3 regions of the Streptacidiphilus rugosus AM-16 genome follow, and region 2 is predicted to be linked to each of the others. Evidence: predicted binding sites of a transcription regulator. Region 2 holds the regulator's gene; each other region holds the start of a gene.
The links. The regulator HrcA, encoded in region 2, represses chaperone genes, less so after heat shock. The targets are predictions, from matches to a motif close to TTNGCACTCNGNNNNNCNGAGTGCNAA.
Positions count from the first base shown of each region.

Region 1: the regulator HrcA is predicted to act here: its motif matches at 2,451-2,477, upstream of groES (co-chaperone GroES).
Region 3: the regulator HrcA is predicted to act here: its motif matches at 2,807-2,833, upstream of groL (chaperonin GroEL).

Region 1 is NZ_JQMJ01000004.1:3,342,247-3,347,345, reverse strand. It holds gene tsaD (tRNA (adenosine(37)-N6)-threonylcarbamoyltransferase complex transferase subunit TsaD) at 1-241, shown strand, start outside; gene BS83_RS23995 (polysaccharide deacetylase family protein) at 259-1,143, shown strand; gene BS83_RS23990 (class I SAM-dependent methyltransferase) at 1,133-2,308, opposite strand; gene groES (co-chaperone GroES) at 2,622-2,930, shown strand; gene groL (chaperonin GroEL) at 3,034-4,668, shown strand; gene BS83_RS23975 (MOSC domain-containing protein) at 4,724-5,099, opposite strand, start outside.
Region 2 is NZ_JQMJ01000004.1:2,531,706-2,536,804, reverse strand. It holds gene htpX (zinc metalloprotease HtpX) at 1-763, opposite strand, end outside; gene hrcA (heat-inducible transcriptional repressor HrcA) at 1,051-2,082, shown strand; gene dnaJ (molecular chaperone DnaJ) at 2,175-3,317, shown strand; gene BS83_RS20590 (16S rRNA (uracil(1498)-N(3))-methyltransferase) at 3,365-4,108, shown strand; gene BS83_RS20585 (sigma-70 family RNA polymerase sigma factor) at 4,186-5,099, opposite strand, start outside.
Region 3 is NZ_JQMJ01000004.1:6,940,577-6,945,675, reverse strand. It holds gene BS83_RS40290 (glucosyl-3-phosphoglycerate synthase) at 1-164, opposite strand, end outside; SAM riboswitch class I at 340-489, shown strand; gene thrC (threonine synthase) at 483-1,784, shown strand; gene BS83_RS40280 (MoaD/ThiS family protein) at 1,781-2,059, shown strand; gene BS83_RS40275 (cold-shock protein) at 2,435-2,638, shown strand; gene groL (chaperonin GroEL) at 2,987-4,609, shown strand; gene BS83_RS46065 (hypothetical protein) at 4,968-5,099, shown strand, end outside.

The sequences.
Region 1 (5,099 bases), 810 kb from region 2:
CGCCAACTCGCGGCTGCGCGCCATGGCCCAGGAGCGCTGCGACCGCGCCGGCATCACGCTGCGCGTGCCGCGTCCCAAGCTCTGCACCGACAACGGGGCGATGGTCGCCGCGCTCGGCGCGGAGATGGTCTGGCGCGACCGGTCGCCCTCGGCCTTCGATCTCTCGGCAGATTCTTCCCTGCCGGTAACCGATACTCATGTACCCGCGTCTCACGATGAACTGCACCGTTTGTCTGAGTAAGGGTTCGTGAGCACGACATGAAGAAGTGGCTCGGCGCGGCGATCGCGCTCGGGACGGCGCTGGCCGTCAGCGCGTGCGGCAGCGGCAGCGGCGGACCGGCGTCCACGCCGACCACGAGTCAGGGGGCGCCCGGGGGCGGTGGCGACGCGGCTTCCGCCTCGCCCCTGGCGAGCGACGGGAGCGGCACGGTCGACCCGGCCGCCTGGGCGAAGTGGGGGCTGCGGCCGCTGCTCCCCGCGCCGGCCGCGCCCGCGGACCGGCCGATCAGGCTGACGAAGACCGGGAAGGTGCCGGTCTTCTCGAACGTGCCGGTGCCCGCCTCCGACAAGATCGTCTTCATCACGCTCGACGACGGGGCCGAAAAGGATCCGCGCTTCGTCCAGTTGATGCAGGATCTGCGGATCCCGGTCACGATGTTCCTGACCGAGGACATCATCAAGAACGACTACGGCTACTTCAAGCCCCTTCAGGCGCTGGGCGACAGCATCCAGAACCACACCGTCAGCCACCCGCCGATGAACACGATCCCGCTCGCCGCGCAGAAGCGGCAGGTGTGCGAGGACCAGTCGACGCTGACGACCGAGTACGGCACGGCGCCGTTCCTCTTCCGCCCGCCTTTCGGCGCCGGCGCCTACACCACCTCGCTCAACCAGGCCGTCCAGGCCTGCGGCCCGCGCGCGATCGTGCTCTGGAAGGAGACGATGCAGATCACGGGCCTGCAGTACCAGACGGCCGACAAGAAGCTCCGGCCCGGCGACATCATCCTGGCGCACTTCCGCGGCCCCTCCGAGCTCAAGGGGGAGACCATGGTGGCGATGTTCGTGAACCTGGTGAAGCGGATCGAGGAGCAGGGCTTCACCGTCGCCAGGCTCGACGACTACATCCAGCCGCCTACGGGCTGACGGCGCCGACGGCCCCCGGTCGGTCGGCAGGCTGCCCCAGCAGCATCACCGGCGCCCCGGCGGCCCGCGTCAAGACGACGACCGCCGAGTTCACCCCCTCGGGCTTGATCTTTCTGCGCAGCTCCTCCGGCTCGATCGCCGAGCCGCGCTTCTTGATCACGAGGGTGCCGATGGACCGCTCGCGGACCAGGGCCTTGAGCCTCTTCAGGTTGAACGGCAGCACGTCGGTGATCCTGTAGGCCGTCGCGTAAGGGGTCGCGGTCAGCTGATCACTGGTCAGATAGGCGATCGTCGGGTCGATCAGCGTCGCGTCGCCGAGCTGTGCGGCCACCTCGGCGACCAGATGGGCGCGGATCACCGCGCCGTCCGGTTCGTAGAGGTAGCTCAGGACCGGTCCGGCCGGAGGGTCGGGGAGCCGTCCGCCGGTCAGGCTCGCGCCGGCGGGCAGCAGGGTCGCCCGGTGGGGCTGGGGGGCCTTCGTGCCGAACCAGAGCACGGCCTCCTTCACGTCCCCGCCGTCGGACACCCACTCCACCTCGGCGTCCTCCGGCACGGCCTCGTGCGGGATCCCGGGGGCGACCTTGAGCGCGGCGAAGGGCGCGCGCCTGGCGGCCTCCACGGCCCAGCTGAGCGGCGGCGAGTACGCCTCGGGATCGAAGATCCTGCCGCGGCCCCCTCGGCGCGCGGGATCGACGAACACGGCGTCGTAGCCGACGGTGTCGACCTCGGCGACGTCGGCGCAGCGGGTCTCGATCAGATCCGCCAGCCCCAGCGCCCGCGCGTTGGCTTCCGCGGCGGCGCAGGCGGCCTCGTCCCGGTCCACGGCCAGCACCCGGATCCCGGCCCGGGCCAGGGCGATGGCGTCACCGCCGATCCCCGAGCAGAGGTCCGCGACGGAGCGGACCCCCAGCGCAGTGAACCGCTGCGCGCGCCACTGCGCGACACCCGACCGGGTGGACTGCTCGACGCCGTTGGGCGTGAAGTACATCCGCTCCGCGTCCGCCCCGAACTTGGCCGCCGCCCGGCTGCGCAGCCGCGCCTGCGCGAGCGCGGCCGAGACCAGCCCCGCCTCGTACGAGCGCCGCAGTCGCGTGGCCAGCGCGAGCTCGTCGGCGGGCGAGTAGTCCTTGAGCTCGGTGAGCAGGGCCTGGCCCTCGTCCGTCATCAGGGCGGCAAACGCGTCGATCTCCACGGCCCCATTCTCGCGGGTCGGCCGGGCCGCGGCGGCGACCCCTGCGACACGCCCGGGCAGCAGGCCGGGTTCGGGCCCGGAACGGCCTGGCCGGGGCGGGGACATAAGCAACGCGTTGGCACTCTGGTTGACTGAGTGCTAAGCGCCGCCTACTGTCGTCGTTGGCACTCTCCACCAGAGAGCGCTAAGCGTGAAACGGCACGTCCGGCACCGCGACGACGGGCATGCCATGTCTTCACGCCCCAAGACATGTGTACCCCGGATCTCCGAAGGGGGAGGTCGGATCGTGACGACCACCAGCTCCAAGGTTGCCATCAAGCCGCTTGAGGACCGCATCGTGGTCCAGCCGCTCGACGCCGAGCAGACCACGGCCTCCGGCCTGGTCATCCCGGACACCGCGAAGGAGAAGCCCCAGGAGGGCGTCGTCCTCGCCGTGGGCCCGGGTCGCTTCGAGGACGGCCAGCGTCTGCCGCTGGACGTCGCCGTGGGCGACGTCGTCCTGTACAGCAAGTACGGCGGCACCGAGGTCAAGTACAACGGCCAGGAGTACCTGGTCCTCTCGGCCCGCGACGTGCTCGCGATCATCGAGAAGTAAGTCAGCTCCACTGACCTGACCGTCAAGACGGCTAAGTCGTGACCCGCCCCGGGACCCGTACACGGGGCCCGGGGCGCGGTTGTTCGAGAGGGAACCCCTAGGCATGGCGAAGATCCTGCAGTTCGACGAGGACGCCCGCCGCTCGCTGGAGCGCGGTGTCAACAAGCTGGCCGACACGGTCAAGGTGACGATCGGCCCCAAGGGCCGCAACGTCGTCATCGACAAGAAGTTCGGCGCCCCGACCATCACCAACGACGGCGTGACCATCGCCCGTGAGGTCGAGCTGGACGACCCGTACGAGAACCTTGGCGCGCAGCTCGTCAAGGAGGTCGCCACCAAGACCAACGACGTCGCGGGCGACGGCACCACCACCGCCACCGTGCTGGCCCAGGCGCTCGTCAACGAGGGTCTGCGCAACGTCGCCGCCGGCGCCGGTCCGGCGAGCCTGAAGCGCGGCATCGACGCCGCCGTCAAGGCCGTCTCCGAGCACCTGCTCTCCGTCGCCCGCGAGGTCGAGGGCAAGGAGGACATCGCCGCCGTCGCCGCGCTGTCCGCCCAGGACCAGCAGGTCGGCGAGCTCATCGCCGAGGCCATGGACAAGGTGGGCAAGGACGGTGTCATCACCGTCGAGGAGTCCAACACCTTCGGCCTGGAGCTCGAGTTCACCGAGGGCATGCAGTTCGACAAGGGTTACCTGTCGCCCTACATGACCACGGACCAGGAGCGCATGGAGGCCGTGCTCGAGGACCCGTACATCCTCGTCCACCAGGGCAAGATCTCCTCGATCCAGGACCTGCTCCCGCTGCTGGAGAAGATCCTCCAGGGCGGTGGCTCCAAGCCGCTGCTGATCATCGCCGAGGACGTCGAGGGCGAGGCGCTCTCCACCCTCGTCGTCAACAAGATCCGTGGCACCTTCAACGCCGTGGCCGTCAAGGCCCCCGGCTTCGGCGACCGCCGCAAGGCCATGCTGGGCGACATCGCCACGCTGACCGGTGCGACCGTCATCGCCGAGGAGGTCGGCCTCAAGCTCGACCAGGCCGGTCTGGACGTGCTGGGCTCCGCCCGCCGCGTGACCGTCTCCAAGGACGACACCACGATCGTCGACGGCGCCGGCTCCTCCGAGGAGGTCGCGGGCCGCGTCGCGCAGATCAAGGCCGAGATCGAGGGCACCGACTCCGACTGGGACCGCGAGAAGCTGCAGGAGCGCCTGGCCAAGCTGGCCGGCGGCGTCTGCGTCATCAAGGTCGGCGCGGCCACCGAGGTCGAGCTCAAGGAGAAGAAGCACCGTCTCGAGGACGCCATCTCGGCGACCCGCGCCGCGGTCGAGGAGGGCATCGTCGCCGGCGGTGGCGCCTCCCTGGTCCACGCGCAGAAGGTGCTCGACGGCGGCCTGGGCCTGGCCGGCGACGAGGCCGTGGGCGTCTCCGTCGTCCGCCGCGCCCTGGTCGAGCCGCTGCGCTGGATCGCCCAGAACGCGGGCCTCGAGGGCTACGTCATCACCACGAAGGTGGCCGAGCTGGGCGACGTCCGCGAGGGCTACAACGCCGCGACCGGCGAGTACGGCGACCTGGTCAAGGCCGGCGTCATCGACCCGGTCAAGGTGACCCGCTCCGCGCTGGAGAACGCCGCGTCCATCGCCTCCCTGCTGCTCACGACCGAGACCCTGGTCGTCGAGAAGAAGGAAGAGGAGCAGGCCGCCGCTGGCCACTCGCACGGTGGCCACGGCCACTCCCACTGACACCCGTCAGTCCCGAAGCCCGGCGCCCCCGAGGGGGCGCCGGGCTTCCGGCGTTTCAGGCCCCGGCGGCGGCCTTGAGCCGGTTCGCGGCGGCGTCCCGGTACGCGACGCCGAGCGTCTCCAGCGCGGCGATGGCGGGCAGCAGTTCCGGCGCCCGGGCGGAGAGCGCGCGGGTGACGTCGGCGGAGGTGATGCCGTGGTCCGGACGGTGCACGACGGTGATCACGTCGCCGACGGCGACCGGCCCCGGTGTGATCACCCGGAGGTACGCGCCGGGCCGCGCCCGCTCGGTGAAGCGCTTGACCCACTGCGCCTCGTCCATCCACCCGGCGAAGGTCCGGCACGGGATCCGCGTCGCGCTGACCTCCAGCAGCAGGCTTTCGCCGATCCGCCAGCGCTCTCCGATCACGGCGTCGGACACGGCGAGCCCG
Region 2 (5,099 bases):
TCGGGATCGCGCCGATGTCGCCGGTGACCTTGGTGAGCGCCGAGGCGAGCGCCGAGGGCTTGCCGGTCAGCAGCGCGGCCGAGCGGTCGGCGGACAGCTCGCGGTAGCGGGAGAGCAGGCGGGTCAGCAGGAAGCTGATGGCGTAGACGACGGCGCTGATCGCGATGACGGCGAGCATCGCGATCGCGGTGTTGTCGTTGTCGCGGCTGTCGCGACGGTCGAAGCCGCCGAACATGCCGAACTGGAGGCCGACGCGGGTGATGATGCCGGCCAGCACGCCGAGGAAGCCGGCGATGGTCATCACCGCGACGTCGCGGTGGGCGACGTGCGAGAGCTCGTGGGCCAGCACGCCCTCCAGCTCCTCCGGCTCGAGGCGGCGCAGCAGACCGGTGGTGACGCAGACGACGGCGTTCTTCTCGTTCCGGCCGGTCGCGAACGCGTTCGGGATGTCACTCTGCGCGACGGCGACCTTCGGCTTGGACATGTCCGCGAGCGCGCACAGGCGGTCGATGGCGCCGTGCAGCTCCGGGTAGTCCTGGGGGGTGACCTCGCGGGCGCCCATGCTGAAGGCGGCGATCTTGTCGCTGAACCAGAACTGGGCGATGAAGAGTCCGCCCGCGATGATGACGACCAGGGGCCACATCCCGCGCAGGGCCACCAGCAGCACGCCGACGAAGGCCACGAACAGCAGGCCGATCATGAACATCGTGATCAGCATGCGCGTGGTCAGCCCGCGGTCCGGTGCGAAACGAGTCCTGGACATGGTGTCCCTCCTGGGCGGTGAACTGCGGGTGCAATTCTGCCGTGGCGCCCTCGCTATGTGGTACGTCTGACGAGGTCCAGACGTTCCGGTCGCGGACCCTCGCGCTTACACTGGCACACGACGAATGCTGGCACTCGTATGTCAAGAGTGCCAGGACAGGTGTAGTGACGGGATCAAGGCGCCCGGCCCCCGACCGCCGGGGCGTCGGACCTGCTGGACCGCCCGACCGGACCGGACGACCGCCGGGCCGGACGACTGCTGGACCGGACGACTGGAGGTGCGTGCCCGTGCGCGAGGAGCGTCGGCTCGACGACCGCAAGCTCGCGGTGCTGCGCGCCATCGTGCAGGACTACGTGGGCACCGAGGAGCCGGTCGGCTCCAAGGCGCTGGTCGAACGCCACAACCTCGGTGTCTCCTCGGCTACCGTCCGTAACGACATGGCCGTCCTCGAGGAGGAGGGCTACATCCACCAGCCGCACACCAGTGCCGGACGGGTGCCCACCGACAAGGGATACCGGCTCTTCGTCGACCGGCTGACGGAGGTCAAGCCGCTGTCGACGGCCGAGCGCCGGGCGATCACCAGCTTCCTCGACCACGCGGTGGACCTCGACGACGTCGTCGCCCGCACGGTGCGGCTGCTGGCGCAGCTGACCAGACAGGTGGCGGTGGTCCAGTACCCCTCGCTCACCCGTTCCACGGTCCGGCACGTCGAGCTGGTCGCGCTGACGCCGACCCGGGTGATGCTGGTGCTGATCACCGACACCGGACGGGTCGAGCAGCGGCTGGTCGACTGCCCGAGCCAGGTCGGCGAGGCGATGCTGGGGGACCTGCGCAGCAGGCTCAACGCGCGGGCGGCCGGTCGCCGCTTCGCCGAGGTGCCGACGCTGCTGCAGGATCTCCCTGAGAGCTTCCCGCACCAGGACCGGGCCGCGGTCACGACCGTGCTGTCCACTCTGTACGAGGCGCTGGTCGAGCAGACCGAGGAGCGCGTCGTCCTGGGCGGCACCGCGAACCTGACCCGCTTCCCGCACGACTTCCCCCTCACCATCGCCCCCGTCCTGGAGGCGCTGGAAGAACAGGTGGTGCTGCTTCGGCTGCTGGGTGAGACCGGAGACCCGGGAGTGATGGTCAGGATCGGTCACGAGAACGCCTATGAGGGACTGAATTCCACCTCGGTCGTCTCGGTGGGCTACGGTTCGGGCGATGAGACCGTCGCCAAACTCGGGGTGGTCGGGCCGACGCGGATGGACTACCCGGGAACCATGGGTGCTGTCCGAGCGGTTGCACGGTATGTCGGTCAGATCCTGGCCGCGTCCTAGTCCACCCAGGACTCACCCGGGTCCGACCCGGTCCTGACAGACCACGACACGACATGGCACGAGCCTCACACGGAGACTAGCGGAGCATTTTGGTGGCCACGGACTACTACGCGGTACTCGGCGTCCGACGGGACGCGAGTCAGGACGAGATCAAGAAGGCTTTCCGCCGGCTGGCGCGTGAGCTGCATCCTGACGTCAACCCGGACCCGAAGACCCAGGAGCGGTTCAAGGAGATCAACGCCGCCTACGAGGTGCTCTCGGACCCGAACAAGCGCCAGGTCTACGACCTCGGCGGCGACCCGCTCTCCGCCACCGGCGGCGCGGGCGGGGCCGGCGGCTTCGGCACGGGCGCGGGCTTCGGCTTCAGCGACATCATGGACGCCTTCTTCGGCGCGGCCGGCGGCCAGCGCGGCCCGCGTTCGCGGACCCGGCGCGGCCAGGACGCCATGATCCGGATCGACATCGATCTGGAGGAGGCGGCCTTCGGCACCACAAAGGACATCCAGGTCGACACCGCCGTCGTCTGCACCACCTGCAACGGCGAGGGCGCGGCCCCCGGCACCTCGGCGCAGACCTGCGACATGTGTCGCGGCCGCGGTGAGGTGTCCCAGGTGACCCGGTCCTTCCTCGGCCAGGTCATGACCTCGCGTCCCTGCCCCCAGTGCCAGGGCTTCGGCACGGTCGTGCCGACCCCCTGCCCCGAGTGCGCCGGCGACGGCCGGGTGCGCGCGCGGCGGACGCTGACCGTCAAGATCCCCGCGGGCGTCGACAACGGCACCCGGATCCAGCTGGCCGGCGAGGGCGAGGTCGGCCCCGGCGGCGGTCCGGCCGGCGACCTGTACGTGGAGATCTCCGAGAACGCGCACGAGATCTTCCAGCGGCGCGGAGACGACCTGCACTGCACGGTGACCCTGCCGATGACGGCGGCCTCGCTGGGCACGAAGGTCCCGCTGGACACCCTGGACGGCGTGGCCGAGATCGACATCCGGCCCGGCACCCAGTCGGGGCAGTCCATCCCGCTGCACGGCCGGGGCATCACGCACCTGCGCGGCGGCGGGCGTGGCGACCTGATAGTGCATGTCGAGGTCCTGACGCCGAGCAAGCTCGACGCGGAGCAGGAGGAGCTGCTGCGGCGGCTCGCCAAGCTGCGCGGCGAGGAGCGGCCCTCCGGTCAGTTCGCGCCGGGACAGCAGGGTCTCTTCTCCCGTCTCAAGGACGCCTTCAACGGCCGCTGATCCCTCCCGGCCGCCCAGCCCCCTTCTCCCGGAGAACCGAGCAGCACGTGACCGCCCCTGTCTTCCTGCTGGACACCGACCGCCTCGCCCCCGTGGGCGGGCTGATCCGCCTGGACGGTGCGGAGGGGCGGCATGCGGTCGCCGTCAAGCGGCTGACCGTCGGTGAGGAGCTGGTCCTCACCGACGGGGCGGGCGCGGGCGTCCGGGGCACCGTCGCGGCGCTGGAGGGCAAGGACGCGCTCGACGTCCGCGTGACCGCGGTGCTGACCGAGCCCGAGCCGCCGCTGCGGATCACCGTGGTCCAGGCGCTGCCCAAGGGCGACCGCGGCGAGCTCGCGGTCGAGTTGATGACCGAGGTCGGCGTGGACGAGATCGTCCCGTGGTCCGCCTCGCGCTGCATCACCCAGTGGAAGGGCGAACGGGGCGCCAAGTCGCTGGCCAAGTGGCGGGCGACCGCCCGGGAGGCGGGCAAGCAGTCGCGTCGGCTGCGCTTCCCCGTCGTCCAGGACCTCATGACGACCCGCCAGGTCGCCGGACTGCTGGCCTCGGCGACGCTGCCGGCCGTGCTGCACGAGGAGGGCGCGTCGCCGCTGGCCGCCGCCGACCTTCCGCAGGCCGGCTCGGTCGTGCTGGTCGTCGGCCCCGAGGGCGGTGTCTCCCCGGACGAGCTGGGCGCCTTCGCCACGGCCGGGGCGGGCGCCTACCTGCTGGGCCCCTCCGTGCTCCGCACCTCCACCGCCGGCGTCGCGGCCGGTGCGCTGCTGCTCGGCCGCAGCGGCCGCTGGGGCTAGTCCCAAAAACCACCCCAGCGGTTCGCCGCACCTGTTCCCGTTCCCGTTCGGCTCGGTCCGGCTCAGTCGAGTTCCGTTCAGTCCTTCCCGTCCAGGAACCGCACGTCGTAGGAGGCGAGCAGTTCGGGCTCGGCGTGGACGTCGATCGCGGTGATCCGGTCGTCCTCGATGGTGAACTCGAGGACGATGCGCGGCCGCCCGCCCTCCGCCCAGACACCGGCCATGAAGTCGTCCACCAGGGCGGGCCGGACGGCCTGGGCCTTGCCGAGGTAGAAGCCGGCGACCGCCTTGGCCCCGCGGGTCTCGCCCGTCGAGCCCATGCGCATGGCCATGGCGTCGGCGCGGAACACCACGTCGGGGTCGAGCACCGACAGCAGCGCCTCGAAGTCGCCGCCGCGTGCGGCCGAGAGGAAGGCGTCGACGACCTCCTTCTGCCGGCGCAGATCCGCCTCGGGGTCCGGCTCGACGCCCTGGACCCGGCGGCGCGCCCGGCTGGCCAGCTGCCGGGCCGCGGCGGTCGAGCGGCCGACGATCGGGGCGATCTCGTCGAAGGGGACGGCGAACATGTCGTGCAGCACGAACGCGAGGCGCTCGGCGGGGTCCAGCGTGTCCAGCACGACCAGCAGCGCCAGTCCGATCGAGTCGGCCAGCAGCGCCTCGTCCTCCGGGTTGGCCCGGTCGACGGAGCCGCGACCGCCCGGCCCCTCCGGACCGCCGAAGGCCTCGATGCCCTCGATCGTGTCGGGGACGTGCACCTCCCACGACTCCTCGCGCCGGGAACCGCGCGAGCGCAGCATGTCCAGGCAGACCCGGCCGACCACGGTGGTCAGCCAGCCGCTGAGGTTGTCGATCTCGGCGGCGTCGGAGCGGCTCAGCCGCAGCCAGGCCTCCTGCACCGCGTCCTCGGCCTCGTCGGTGGAACCGAGCATGCGGTAGGCCACGGACCGGAGCCGGGCGCGGTTCTGCTCGAATCGATCGGCCAGACCGTCGT
Region 3 (5,099 bases), 4.4 Mb from region 2:
ATGGCGGCGACGATCTCGCCGACGGTCTCCTCCTCGTCCAGCGCGGGCAGCACCACGCTGACCGTCGCCCCGCTGCGTCGCTTCGCGTCCAGCAACTCGGGCAGGGGCCGGTCGGCCGCGCTCCACGAGCGGCGGCGCAGCCAGTCCTCGACCTGGTCCAGCACGGGTCTCCCCATCTCTCGTGGTGATCCTGCCCGGTCGGCGTCCGTCGTCTCGCGTCTCGGACGGCAATGAGCGGTCGGTGGGCCTTCGGTTACAGTCTTGAGGACGAGGCGGACCGCTCGCACATTGGGGTCCGGCTCGAACAAATGCGCCGCGCGCGAACGCGCGACGCCATAGCGCTCATCCAGAGGGACTGAGGGAACGGCCCGTCGAAGTCCCGGCAACCCCCCTGCCAGGTCGCCCCGCAGCGTACACACGCCGCGTGGCCCAGGTCGGGAAGGTGCCAATTCCGGCCCGTGGCGAAACGCGCCCCGGGGAAGATGAGGAGAGAGGTTCTCGCCATCATGGCTCCTGTCAGCCACACCGTCGCCCCCGACGCCTTCGGCCCCGCTGTGGCCCTGTCCTGTCGCGAGTGCGGAGCACGCACCCCCCTCGCCCCCGACTTCGCCTGCACCGAGTGCTTCGGGCCGCTCGAGGTCGCCTACGAGCTCCCGGCCGGCGACCCGGAGGGCCTGCGCAAGCAGATCGAGAACGGCCCCGCCAACATCTGGCGCTACGCCCCGCTGCTGCCCGTCTCGCCCGACGTCGCCGAGCGCCCCAGCCTCAACCCGGGCCTGACCAAGCTGGTCAAGGCGAACAACCTGGCCCGCGAGCTCGGCGTCACCGGCTCCCTCTACGTCAAGGACGACTCCGGCAACCCGACCCACTCCTTCAAGGACCGGGTCGTGGCCATCGCCGTCGAGGCCGCCCGCACCTTCGGCTTCACCACGCTCTCCTGCTCCTCCACCGGCAACCTGGCCGGCGCGGTCACCGCCGCCGCGGCCCGCACCGGGCTGCGCGCCTGCGTCTTCATCCCGCACGACCTGGAGGCCGGCAAGGTCGTCATGGCCGCGATCTACGGCGGCGACGTCGTCGGCATCGACGGCAACTACGACGACGTGAACCGCTTCTGCTCCGAGCTGATCGGCGACCCGGCCGGCGAGGGCTGGGGCTTCGTCAACGTCAACCTGCGCCCCTACTACGGCGAGGGCTCCAAGACGCTGGCCTACGAGATCTGCGAGCAGCTCGGCTGGCGGATCCCGGACCAGCTGGTGATCCCGATCGCGTCCGGCTCGCAGCTGACGAAGATCGACAAGGGCCTCAAGGAGCTCATCGCCCTCGGTCTGGTGGAAGAGAAGCCCTACAAGATCTTCGGAGCCCAGGCAGAGGGCTGCTCGCCCGTCTCCGCCGCCTTCAAGGCCGGCCACGACGTGGTCCGCCCGCAGAAGCCGGACACCATCGCCAAGTCGCTGGCCATCGGAAACCCGGCCGACGGCATCTACGTGCTCGACATCGTCCGCCGCACCGGCGGCGCCGTCGAGGACGTCGACGACGAGCAGGTCGTCGACGCGATCGGCCTGCTGGCGCGCACCGAGGGCATCTTCGCCGAGACTGCGGGTGGCGTGACCGTCGGCGTGCTGCGCAAGCTGATCGAGAGCGGTGTGCTCGACCCGGCCGCCGAGACCGTCGTGCTCAACACCGGCGACGGCCTGAAGACCCTGGAGGCCGTGGCGGACGCCGCCCGCCCGACCGCCGTCATCCGCCCCACCCTTGACTCGTTCCGAGAGGCAGGCCTCGCATGAGCGTCAACGTCCGCATCCCCACCATCCTGCGCACCTACACCGGCGGCAGCGCCGAGGTGAAGGCCGAGGGCGCCACGCTGGCCGAGGTGATCAAGGACCTGGAGGCCAACCACGCGGGCATCGCCGCCCGGCTGCTGGACGACAACGGCAAGCTGCGCCGCTTCGTGAACGTCTACGTGAACGAGGACGACGTGCGCTTCGCCGACGGCCTGGAGACGGCCACGCCGGAAGGCGCCGGCGTGTCGATCATCCCGGCGGTCGCCGGCGGCTGCTGACAGCTTCGCCGACAGGCGCACGAAGTCGGTGCACCCCTGGCAGGGGTGCACCGACTTCGTCATTTCCTGATGTTTAAGAGGAGTAGAGTGCTCCTGTCCCGTCCGTCGAGGCGGTCGATCCATTCTTTTTCGAGCGGCAATATGTCGGACCCGTCCGATATGTCCGGCCCGAATTGCTCCCCTTTGCGGGTTGATGCTGCGAATGTCTCTTAACTTCTCCTGAGAATTCCCCGGCTTGTGCTCTGTTGCTCAGGGCAGCGGAGTGGATACATTCAGCGTCGATCGGGGCTTGGCGTCTGCAGCCCGCAGCGTTCCGCCCGGTCCGGTTCGCGGTGTGCGGACCGTGAAAGGGCCAGCACAATAGGGGAGTTTGGAATGGCTCAGGGCACCGTCAAATGGTTCAACGCGGAGAAGGGGTACGGCTTCATCGCGGTCGACGGTGGTGCGGACGTGTTCGTCCACTACAGCGCGATCCAGATGGACGGGTACCGGTCGCTCGAAGAGGGCCAGCGGGTTGAGTTCGAGATCTCGCAGGGCCAGAAGGGCCCGCAGGCGGACATGGTCCGCGTGACCGCGTAACGCACCCACGGCAGCCGGCGACCGCTGACTGAATCAGGACCCGCAGAGCTCGTTCCAGCTCATCCCGGCGAAACGATGCATCCACGCAGGTCTTCCTGAACGGCCCCCACCCGCACGGGTGGGGGCCGTTCTGCCGTCGGGCTGCGTACTGAGTCGCATGCTGAGTCGCTTGCACTCAGGGGGGTCGAGTGCTAATCATTGGCGTTAGCACTCTGAGGTAGAGAGTGACAACGGGCCGAGTCGGTGAGGCTCTGGGCGCGGCGGGAAGGAACCGCCGAAGGCCGGTGCCGTCCGTCGCGGGCGCCAGCGCGGTCCGAAGCAGCCAGTCTGTCCAGGAGGACCGCTTCCATGGCCAAGATCATTGCGTTCGACGAAGAGGCCCGTCGTGGCCTCGAGCGCGGTATGAACCAGCTCGCCGACGCCGTCAAGGTCACGCTGGGCCCCAAGGGCCGCAACGTCGTCCTGGAGAAGAAGTGGGGCGCCCCCACGATCACCAACGACGGTGTCTCCATCGCCAAGGAGATCGAGCTCGAGGACCCGTACGAGAAGATCGGCGCCGAGCTCGTCAAGGAGGTCGCCAAGAAGACCGACGACGTCGCGGGTGACGGCACCACCACCGCCACCGTGCTGGCCCAGGCGCTCGTCCGCGAGGGTCTGCGCAACGTCGCCGCCGGCGCCAACCCGATGGCTCTGAAGCGCGGCATCGAGAAGGCCGTCGAGGCCGTCTCCGCCCAGCTGCTCGAGCAGGCCAAGGACGTGGAGACCAAGGAGCAGATCGCCTCCACCGCCTCCATCTCCGCCGCTGACACCCAGATCGGCGAGCTCATCGCCGAGGCCATGGACAAGGTCGGCAAGGAAGGCGTCATCACCGTCGAGGAGTCCCAGACCTTCGGTCTGGAGCTGGAGCTCACCGAGGGTATGCGCTTCGACAAGGGCTTCATCTCGGCGTACTTCGCCACCGACCTGGAGCGCATGGAGACCTCGTTCGAGGACCCCTACATCCTGATCGCCAACTCCAAGATCGGCGGCATCAAGGACCTGCTGCCGCTGCTGGAGAAGGTCATGCAGTCCGGCAAGCCGCTGCTGATCATCGCCGAGGACGTCGAGGGCGAGGCGCTCTCCACCCTGGTGGTCAACAAGATCCGTGGCACCTTCAAGTCCGTCGCCGTCAAGGCCCCGGGCTTCGGTGACCGTCGCAAGGCCATGCTGGGCGACATCGCCATCCTCACCGGCGGCCAGGTCATCTCCGAGGAGGTCGGTCTCAAGCTGGAGAACGCCGGTCTGGAGCTGCTCGGCCGCGCCCGCAAGGTCGTCGTCACCAAGGACGAGACCACCATCGTGGACGGCGCCGGCGAGAGCGACCAGGTCGCGGGCCGCGTGGCGCAGATCCGTGCCGAGATCGAGAACAGCGACTCGGACTACGACCGCGAGAAGCTGCAGGAGCGCCTGGCCAAGCTGGCCGGTGGCGTCGCCGTCATCAAGGCGGGCGCGGCCACCGAGGTCGAGCTCAAGGAGCGCAAGCACCGCATCGAGGACGCCGTTCGCAACGCGAAGGCGGCCGTCGAGGAGGGCATCGTCGCCGGTGGTGGCGTGGCGCTGCTGCAGGCCGGTGTCGCGTTCGAGAAGCTGGAGCTGGAGGGCGACGAGGCCACTGGCGCCAACATCGTCCGCGTGGCGCTCGAGGCCCCGATCAAGCAGATCGCGACCAACGCCGGCCTCGAGGGCGGCGTCGTGGTGGAGAAGGTCCGCAACCTGCCCGCCGGTCACGGCCTGAACGCCGCGTCCAACGAGTACGTCGACCTCATCGCCGCGGGCATCATCGACCCGGCCAAGGTGACGCGCTCCGCGCTGCAGAACGCGGCGTCGATCGCCGCGCTCTTCCTCACCACCGAGGCCGTCATCGCCGACAAGCCCGAGAAGGCCGGCGCCCCGGCCGGTGGCGGCATGCCGGGCGGCGACATGGACTTCTGATCCTGACGGATCGGAAAGCCTGCCTGACGTTCGAAGGACGGCCCACCCTGCCGGGTGGGCCGTCCTTCGGCCTTTGGCGGCACCGTCAGGGGAGCGGCGCGCAGGCGAGAAACCAGGCAGTGCCCAAGGCGCGCGGGGACTGCGCAAAAAACCACTGACATGCGGATGGGCCTGAACCTTCGGGGCTCCACCTGCGTGGGTGGCTTGTCGCGCCCACGCGCCGGAGGCGCATGTCGGCTCAGCCCCGCGCCCCTGGACAGTGTCAACAGCCCTCCGTCGTCACCTGTCGCGCTCCCGCGCCCGAGGCGCATGTCAGGAGAGCCTCGCGCCCCTGGGGGCATGCGGGAGACTGGACGCTATGGAGAACGCACTGGAGACGGCCCTGCACGGCGCGCGGAGCGCGCTGGTGCGGGATCTGACCGCGCGGGACGTCGCGGACGCCGCGGTCGTCTCGCTGCTGGAGGACGCGATCGCGCAGCGGCGCTGGTGG